4 regions of the Pararhizobium sp. genome follow, and region 1 is predicted to be linked to each of the others. Evidence: riboswitches for the same ligand, from Rfam matches in the RefSeq annotation. Region 1 holds a riboswitch; each other region holds the start of a gene.

Evidence for each region. Region 1 has a riboswitch for cobalamin ahead of ACQY8Q_RS17670 (aromatic ring-hydroxylating oxygenase subunit alpha). Riboswitches for the same ligand answer to the same signal wherever they lie in the genome.
Region 2: it holds a riboswitch for cobalamin, as region 1 does, so the genes downstream of both, nrdH (glutaredoxin-like protein NrdH) here and ACQY8Q_RS17670 (aromatic ring-hydroxylating oxygenase subunit alpha) in region 1, are expected to answer to the same signal.
Region 3: it holds a riboswitch for cobalamin, as region 1 does, so the genes downstream of both, cobU (bifunctional adenosylcobinamide kinase/adenosylcobinamide-phosphate guanylyltransferase) here and ACQY8Q_RS17670 (aromatic ring-hydroxylating oxygenase subunit alpha) in region 1, are expected to answer to the same signal.
Region 4: it holds a riboswitch for cobalamin, as region 1 does, so the genes downstream of both, bluB (5,6-dimethylbenzimidazole synthase) here and ACQY8Q_RS17670 (aromatic ring-hydroxylating oxygenase subunit alpha) in region 1, are expected to answer to the same signal.

What each region holds. Positions count from the first base shown of each region.
Region 1 is NZ_CBDIHY010000003.1:2,501,175-2,503,366, reverse strand. Features, by position in the region: gene ACQY8Q_RS17670 (aromatic ring-hydroxylating oxygenase subunit alpha) at 1-843, opposite strand, end outside; cobalamin riboswitch at 967-1,165, opposite strand; gene ACQY8Q_RS17665 (hypothetical protein) at 1,169-1,390, opposite strand; gene ACQY8Q_RS17660 (DUF6656 family protein) at 1,519-2,124, shown strand; gene ACQY8Q_RS17655 (diguanylate cyclase domain-containing protein) at 2,125-2,192, opposite strand, start outside.
Region 2 is NZ_CBDIHY010000001.1:199,130-201,321, reverse strand. Features, by position in the region: partial or broken gene metE (5-methyltetrahydropteroyltriglutamate--homocysteine S-methyltransferase) at 1-576, shown strand, start outside; cobalamin riboswitch at 794-1,016, shown strand; gene nrdH (glutaredoxin-like protein NrdH) at 1,275-1,505, shown strand; gene nrdI (class Ib ribonucleoside-diphosphate reductase assembly flavoprotein NrdI) at 1,523-1,939, shown strand; gene nrdE (class 1b ribonucleoside-diphosphate reductase subunit alpha) at 1,909-2,192, shown strand, end outside.
Region 3 is NZ_CBDIHY010000003.1:3,889,080-3,891,271, forward strand. Features, by position in the region: gene cobW (cobalamin biosynthesis protein CobW) at 1-798, opposite strand, end outside; gene cobU (bifunctional adenosylcobinamide kinase/adenosylcobinamide-phosphate guanylyltransferase) at 802-1,326, opposite strand; cobalamin riboswitch at 1,500-1,894, opposite strand; gene ACQY8Q_RS24695 (chloride channel protein) at 2,134-2,192, shown strand, end outside.
Region 4 is NZ_CBDIHY010000003.1:3,739,436-3,741,627, forward strand. Features, by position in the region: gene ACQY8Q_RS23965 (DUF2865 domain-containing protein) at 1-722, shown strand, start outside; gene bluB (5,6-dimethylbenzimidazole synthase) at 723-1,415, opposite strand; cobalamin riboswitch at 1,460-1,671, opposite strand; gene ACQY8Q_RS23975 (SDR family oxidoreductase) at 1,714-2,192, opposite strand, start outside.

The DNA.
Region 1 (2,192 bases):
GCGCTGGACGGCGCGCTTGCCGGACATGGTGTAGCTTTCAGCCCCTTCGATCAGCGGCATGCGGGCGACGCGGAACTGGCCTTTGTGATCGATCTTGAACTCGCTCGGCAGGCCTGAGGCTTCGCAATGTGCCCAATGGGCGGCGATGACCGGATCGTCCTTGGCACCCTGCACGCCGGTTGCTGTTGGGGCTTCCGGATAGGTGCGGCAAAGTTCGGGGTGGTTTGCGGCGCAGTGGTAGCACTCGCGGTTGTTTTCCCAGACGAGTTTCCAGTTGCCCTTCTCGATGATCGTGCTTTCAAACGCGACCTTGGTGTCTTTCAGATTGTGGGGCGTCACATAGGACGACACCATGTCGCGCACGGGCTGGAAATCCATCGCCTCTTCCGCGAGGCAGATAAAGATATAGCCGCCGATGGTTTCGCAGTGGATCGGTTTCAGACCATGCTGGTTCTTGTCGAAGTCCTCGCCCATCTGGCGGGCGAACAGCAGCTTGCCATCCAGCTCATAGGTCCACTGGTGATAGGGACAGACGAGCTTGGCAGACGAGCCCTTGGCACCGGCGCAGACGCGCGAACCGCGATGGCGGCAGGAATTGTGCAGCGCCCGCACAGTACCGGTGCGGTCACGGACGATGACGACCGGATATTCGCCGACCTGGACGGTGAAATAATTGCCGGATTTCGGGATTTCGCAGTCATGGCCGATGAACAGCCAGTCCTTGTACCAGATCTCCTCCATATCGAGCCTGTAGAGATCGGGATCGGTGTAGAAGGCCTGTTCAAGGCTGTGTGTATCGCGCCGGTTCTTCAATGTGCGGAGGACTTCACTGCGGAGATCCATGGTCATTTCCTTGTGCTCGCCAACTTTTTTGAAAGTTGCAGCATACAGGAAAGGAACCGCCGGCGCGCCGGGAGAGCGCGTGGTTACAGTGGTTCTCCTTCCGGCTGCCCGCCGCAACCCAGATATCAATTTCATCACAAGGCTGGTTTCCGGGCTCTGGAGCTGTCCTTGCGGACGATCCCGGCGCCTTCCCGGATTTCTCCAGTGGCCTTTTGCCGAGGTTTCGCTCCACCACCGTTGCGGGGGCAGCGCCGGATTTCGACCGGCTTCCCAATTCTCCGCCCTTCCCTATAAAGACGGCACCTTGAGTGTCTTCATCTAATCCTCACGCCCGGAAAAACAGCCGCCAATTAACGACATCCGATTCCAGAAAGACGACACGCAACATATTGCTTGAGACCACAGTCCATCTGGCTATTTTATAAGCATAAACAACGTGATCTTCTGAATTTTCAGCAAAAGCCCGGTTTTCCGCGCAACGCTTCGGCAATCGGCTGCAATGCGGCCTCTTTGCGACATCGAACAGCGCCAATACTGGCGCAGTCATGCGCATATTTCGCGGCAAAAGGTTTAAGCTTGGCAAGACTGCATTAACCATAACACGTTAGCGTCATCTCACGAGCGATTACGCCCCGGAGTGCTTCGTCCGCATTCTGCGCATTTTGGTACAGGCCGATGTCAAACTTGAGATATTTCGATGCCGCCGCAGTCAAGAAGCCGGTTCCGGCGGCGAAGGCCGCGATCTATACCGAATTCCTGCGCACCGGGCGGATCAACCGGCACCAGCAGGAATGGAGTGCCGCTGAAAAGCGCTATCTGACCCACCAGGAGGTCGCCACCCGCACCGGCAAGAAGCTTGAAGCGGCCGGGACCGTGACGCATGACCGGATCAACGGCTTCCACCGCTCGATCCGTTTCCCGAAACTGCTGTTTCACCGCACGCTCGCCGATAGCCCGCATCTCGGCTACTGCCACGTCACCGCAGCGCGGACGAAATTCGCCAAGTTCGAGGACGTCCGCTGGTCGTTCTACATTGCCAACTTCTTCTCCGACATCGGCGACGACCAGCACTTTTTCGAGAAGATCAAACTCGGTTATTCGCGGATGTATTTTGCCGTCGCAACCGAGATGGATGCCGAGGCAGGCAAGCTGACTGTCAATCGCGCCGTGCACGACAATGGGCTGTTGTTTCGCACCCGTGACCCAAAGGAAGCACTGAAGAACGTGCTTCTGCTTGGCGCCCGCAACGAACAGCTTCGCAAGATCATCGGCAGCCTCTGATCACTGCTTGTAGATCAGCCAGTCGCGCCCGGGCGGCTGCTCGCTTTCGGCCCCATGAACGATCGTCT
Region 2 (2,192 bases), on a different contig from region 1:
ACGGTTTGCAAGCAGGTCGCCCTCGCCATTCGCGACGAGGTTCATGATCTCGCCGAGGCTGGCGCTGCCATGATCCAGATCGATGAGGCTGCCCTGCGCGAAGGGCTGCCGCTGCGCCGGGCGGACTGGAAGGCCTATCTCGATTGGGCCGTCGAGAGCTTCCACCTTTGCTCAACTGGGGTTTCCGACGAGACACAGATCCATACGCATATGTGCTACTCGGAGTTCAACGACATCATGCCGGCCATCGCCGCCATGGATGCAGATGTGATCTCGATCGAGACCTCCCGTTCAAAGATGGAGTTGCTGTCCGCCTTTACTGGCCGCGGTTATCCAAACGAGATCGGGCCGGGCGTCTACGATATCCACTCGCCGCGGGTACCCGCCGTCGAGGAGATGGTCGAGCTGCTGGACAAGGCCAGCGAAGGGCTGGTTGCCGGACAGATCTGGGTCAATCCGGATTGCGGCCTGAAGACGCGCAAATGGGAAGAGGTCAAGCCGGCGCTCGTCAATATGGTTGCCGCAGCAGCCCGGTTGCGTGCCGGCCTTGAGCGCGGCCGGGCGGTCAATTTGTAGTATCCGAGCGGCATGAAGGAAGGCGCCGGCAATCCCGGCGCTTTCCGCGCGCATGGCATAATCCGGAAAAATCCGGTTGTCCCCGGCAGCCCCCGAGCTATCCACAGCCGATTGCCGCGTTTCGCATTAACTCCCCATTATCCACAATGCCGGAAAAATTATGCGTCGTGGAGTGCGTTTCCGGCATCTACACATTGACGTTATTTTCCTGTCGTATACTATATCTAGTGTTCAAGGTTCCTCCGAGTCGCAAGGTTTGGAGGCTAAGAGGGAATACGGTGCGTTTGGCCTTTCTGGCCGGGCAAATCCGGAGCTGCCCCCGCAACTGTCAGCGGCGAGCGTCTGTTTCATTTCAAGTCACTGAAGCCTCATGCTTCGGGAAGGCGGAATGGACGCCACGACCCGCAAGCCAGGAGACCTGCCTTAAACAAAAAAACGTCCACGGGCGGGGTGCCCGGAAGGTCGCGTGATGTCGAGCGGAATGATTCCGCTTTGGATTGCGTTCTTCCGATGCCCGCCAAAAAAGCTTCGGGGTGAAGGCATGTCAGTCAATCGAATTCGCAGACCAAAAGATGCGGGATCGGCGGCGCAGGCCTAACCTCTCGCAGCATCGCAATGCAAGACCCCACGATCGGATCCGCGTGCAGCGGCTCGGAGCCTTTCGTGTGCCCGCAACATCACAGACCACGAGGAACGTCATGAACATTACCGTCTACAGCAAGCCTTCCTGCGTCCAGTGCACCGCGACCTATCGCGCGCTCGATCGTGAAGGCATCGACTATCAGGTCGTCGATATTTCCAAGGATGAGGACGCCTTCGCAAAGGTGATCGGCCTCGGCTACCAGCAGGTTCCGGTGGTGATTGCGGGCCAAGACCATTGGGCTGGATTCCGTCCGGACAAGATCAGCGCTTTCCTGAGCGCGGCCTGAGTGCGGATGGACAAGCGATGGGCCTGATCGTCTATTATTCCAGCCTGTCGGGAAATACCCATCGCTTCGTCGCCAAGCTCGGTTTGAAATCGGCCCGTATTCCCGTCAGCAGTGGCGCGGAAACGCCCGATGTGCGCGAGCCCTTCGTCCTCATCCTGCCGACCTATTGCGGCGATGACGGCAAGGGCGCTGTTCCCAAGCAGGTAATCCGCTTTCTCAACAATGCGGACAACCGATCCCTCATCCGGGGCGTGATCGCTGCCGGAAACAGCAATTTCGGCGAGACGTTCGGTCTCGCGGGCAATGTCATCTCGGATAAATGCCGGGTGCCGTACCTCTACAGGTTCGAGCTTCTGGGTACGGACGAGGACGTCGCCAATGTCATCAATGGATTGGAACGATTTTGGACGTCTCAACGCTCGAACGCCCTTTGAAGGCGACGGAAACCGCGATTGACTATCACGCGCTGAACGCGATGCTGAACCTCTATGACGACGAGGGGAAAATCCAGCTGGACAAGGACCGGCTGGCTGCCAAGCAGTATTTTCTCCAGCACGTCAATCAGAACACCGTGTTCTTCCATAATCTGAGGGAGAAGCTCGATTATCTGGTGACCGAAGGCTATTACGAGCGCGAGGTTCTCGACCAGTATTCGTTCAACTTCGTGCGCGACCTCTATGATCACGC
Region 3 (2,192 bases), 1.4 Mb from region 1:
GACGACGAAGCTGTCGAATTCGTCATGGCTGTGCTCTTCACCGGCCTCGTGCTCCATCTCGTGATGGGACCTGCGGTTGGCGATGTCGCTTTCGGTGCCGACGCCGAGACCAAGCAGGACAGCGGCGGAAACTTCGCCATTCTTGGCTTCGATCATCGTTGGCTTGCGGCTGGTGCGCGACGCAACCTCGTTACGGACAAAGGCAAGGCCAGTCGAATCGAGCAGGTCGGTTTTGTTGAGAATGATCAGGTCGGCAGCGGTCAGCTGGTCTTCGAACAATTCCTCGATCGGGCTCTCATGATCAAGATTGTCGTCGTTGACGCGCAGCGCATCGACCTTGTCGTGGTCATCGGCAAAACGGCCAGCTGCAACCGCAGCACTATCGACCACTGTGATGACACCATCGACGGTGACCTGCGTGCGGATATCCGGCCAGTTGAAGGCGGCGATCAGCGGCTGAGGCAGCGCCAGACCGGACGTTTCGATGATGATATGGTCCGGGCGGTTTTCGCGCTCCAGCAGCTTGGTCATGGTCGGGATGAAATCGTCGGCGACGGTGCAGCAGATGCAGCCATTGGTCAGCTCGATGATATCGTCCTCGCTGCAGGCTTCGGCGCCGCAGCCCTTCAGCACATCGCCATCGACGCCGAGATCGCCGAATTCGTTGATGATCAGCGCGATGCGCCGGCCGCCGGCATTCTGCAGGATGTTGCGGATCATCGTCGTCTTGCCGGCACCGAGAAAGCCGGTGATAACGGTGGCCGGGATCTTGCCGTGAGCGGCTTTTTCAATGGTCATGGATCAACCCTTCATTTTCAGCGGCAATCCAGCCGCGATAAAATAGACGTCTGCGGAAATCTCCGCAATGATCTGGTGCAGCCGGCCGGCATGGTCGCGAAAGTCGCGCGCCATCCGGTTTTCCGGCACGATACCCAGTCCGACCTCGTTCGACACAAAGACCAGCCGGGCCTTGGCCTGCGGTATATAGGCCGCAAGCCGTTCAAATTCCGCCGCGATATCCCGATGTTCCATCATCAGATTGGTGACCCAGAGCGTCAGGCAATCGATCAGAATAATGCGATCGGGCGCATCAATCGCCTTCACGCACCCGGCAAGGTCGAGCGGCTCTTCATGGGTCTGCCAATCGGCGCCCCGGCGATCGCGATGCTCGCTAATCCTTGCCTGCATCTCGCCGTCCCAGGCCCTTCCGGTCGCGACGTAATGCATGCGCAGACCCGACGCCGTCACGAGTTTTTCGGCGAAAGCGGATTTGCCGGAACGGGCGCCGCCCAGAACCAGCACGCTGCCTGACTGTATCGATGTCATAAAAAGATCCCGGCCTCAGCGCGCGCCGGCAAGAACAAGAATTCCTGGCTCACGCAGAAAGGCATTCGCTGCAACGCGAAACGGGCCGTTCCGGGAACGGGATGATAAAGCCATGACAACCTCCGTGCTGGCATCGGGAGTATCTCTCCCTGGAATGGGCGAACCCCATCGAGACGGGGCCCTTGAGGATGGCAGGTCTCCTGGCTCACGGCGCCACGCCCCAAAAGGGACGAACGGGCTCACCTCGCCTTCCCAGAGTTTTTGCGCCAGATTGCGTGACCGCAATCGACGGCATCACGAAGAGGTGGACGATTCGTAGATTTAGAGGCGTCCGGCCCCGGCAGATCGTAATGCAACTCCAGTGGCTTTTCCGGTTGGGCCAATCCTTGCCGCTGCCGCGAATGCGGACAGTCCGGAAGCATCGGCTTTCCCGGATGGCGAACCCTGACCGTTCTACAGTCGCGGGGTCGGCTGCGATAAGGACGCCCGGTCTGGGTCCGGCCCGTCGCATTCCCATTTACTCCCAACATGCAACGGCATATCGGGAACCATCCAATGGCTGATGATTAGGCGCTCGCCCGGATCAAGTCAATTGCGGCACTCCCTCCGCCGCCATGGCTTGACCCGGCCTCGATAAGACTAAGCTTGATCTCCCAGACCATGCCTTCTAGAGCAATTCCAGCGAAGATGTGCTGCGGTTTTGCGTCCGGAATTGCGTAGAAAAGACAGGCCGTTTTCGCAACTCGAAGAAAAGCGGAAATGCCCAGGACGGCGCAGAGACAGGATGGCCAGGCAATGAAGCTGAAGATGATTCCGAAACTTAACCTGCGGCGGCTCGGCTATCTCTCGCTGCTTTTCGATCTCGG
Region 4 (2,192 bases), 1.2 Mb from region 1:
CCCGGCGGCGCATTCATGCGGCGCTTGCTGCCAATCGCTGCGGCGAGGAGCAGGATGAAGTGCTCAGTGCCGCCATCGAGGAACCGGAAACCCATCGCAATATCCTGAACGACCTGCCGCCGATCGGCGAAGGCTATCCGGACATGCGCGGCAGCAACACCGATTTCACTACGCCGGATAACGGCTTCGGCCCGAGCGCCGACTATCCCGGCAACCTGCGCACAATGTGCGTGCGCACCTGTGATGGTGCGTTCTTCCCGATCTCCTCGAACTCATCGCCAGCCGATTTTCAACGCGATGCCGAAGCATGCCAACGGCGCTGCCCGGGAACGGAGACGGCACTTTACTATCATGAGCTGGCGACCGAAGAGACAAACCAGATGGTCTCGGCTGCCACAGGCGAACCCTATGCCGATCTACCCTCGGCTTTCGCCTACAAGACCCGCGATCTTAGCCAGCCCGGCCAATGCGGCTGCGCTCCCGTCGGACGCACGGCGACGCAGCAGAGCACCCCGAACGATGGCAAGGGCGTTATCGAGGTTCGCACCCGCAAGAAGGCTGATCCCGCGGAGGTGAAAAGCACCGTTGCCGACCGGGCCTACAATCCACAGGATAACAAGGTTCGTGTCGTCGGCCCGAGCTTCCTTCCGTCGCAGGAAACCTCGATTGACCTGCGGCATCCAGCCGGCCCCGGATATCAGGAACTGCAGCAGACCAACTGATCACTTCATAGGTCGCCCACCCCAGCAGTCGGAAAATACCAGGTCCTCGAGCGGCAAGCGCTGGCGCCAGCCTTTGACGGCCAATTCCGGCTCGGCATAGAGCGTATCGACATAGCCAAGACACAGCCAGGCGATGATCTCGATATGATCTGGAATGCCGAGCACGTCCTTGATATCGCGCTCATGGAAAATGCTGACCCAGCCGACGCCGACGCCTTCGGCGCGTGCGGCAAGCCAGAGGTTCTGCACGGCGCAGACTGTCGAAAATGCATCCATGCGCGGATTGTGCGTCCGGCCGAGAACGACCTTACCGGCGCGGGTCGGATCGCAGGTGACGCAGATACTCACGGGCGCCTTGCGGATTCCTTCGAGCTTCAATGAGCGGTACTTGCCCTGCGCCTCGCCTTCAAACATCAGCGCCGCCTCTTCGTTGGCCCGCTGGAATGCCTCGAAGACACGAGTACGCCGGCCCTCGTCGCGGACGACAATGAAATTCCAGGGCTGCATGAAGCCGACCGACGGCGCGCTGTGAGCGGCAGCGAGCAACCGCCTGATCAGCGCGTCCGGCAAGGGCGCAGGCAGGAACTGATCGCGCACGTCGCGGCGGGTTTCAATGGCGCGGTAGACGGCTGCGCGCTCGTCCGATGAAAATGCGTCCGCCCTCACAAGGCAGTCTTGCGGTTCAGTTTGCATCGTTTGATCCCCAACAATGCGAAACCTCCCGCCGTCCGCGCGGGGCTGGTCTATCTCGTCAGGCCGGTCTTCTGACTGCGGATCATCCGGTTTTGCCGCCTTCCCGGATTGCTTGAAGATCCAGTGGCATAATTCTGAAATGATTCAGAGATTCAATAAAGCAAAACCGTCCCCGTTACAGCGCTGGGCACGTCCCGGACTTTCACCGGGTTCCCGATTCTCCCGCTTGCGCAGGCACCTGAACGAAACGATATGGCCATAGCAGGCCGCCGTTTGCAAGGCGGCCCGCCGGTTGTCATCAGATCGCCGCGACCGGATGCGGCGAACCGTCATAGGCACCCCAGATCGACTGATCCAAACAGATCATCGATCCGGTCATCAGGCCGGATTCCGCCGACGACAGATAGGCGCAGGCGCGCGCGACTTCGGCCGGATCGACCAGACGGCCGAAGGGCTGGCTCGCCGCTGCCTTTTCCAGCCAGTCGCTGGCCGCGCCATGAAATTCGCGTTGGATGCGATCCTCGCCTTCGGATGCCATCCAGCCGATATTCAGACCGTTGACCCGAATCCGGTTGCGCAGCACGGCATAAGCCGTGTTTTTGGTCAGCGTTTCCAGTGCGCCTTTGGAAGCGCAATAGGCAGAGATGAAAGGTTGGCCGGCCATGGCCGACATCGAACCGATATTGACGATGGTTCCCTCGATCTTCTCGCGGCGCATGACGTTGATCGCTTCCTGCATCAGGAAGAACGGCGCCCGCACGTTGACGGCAAACATCC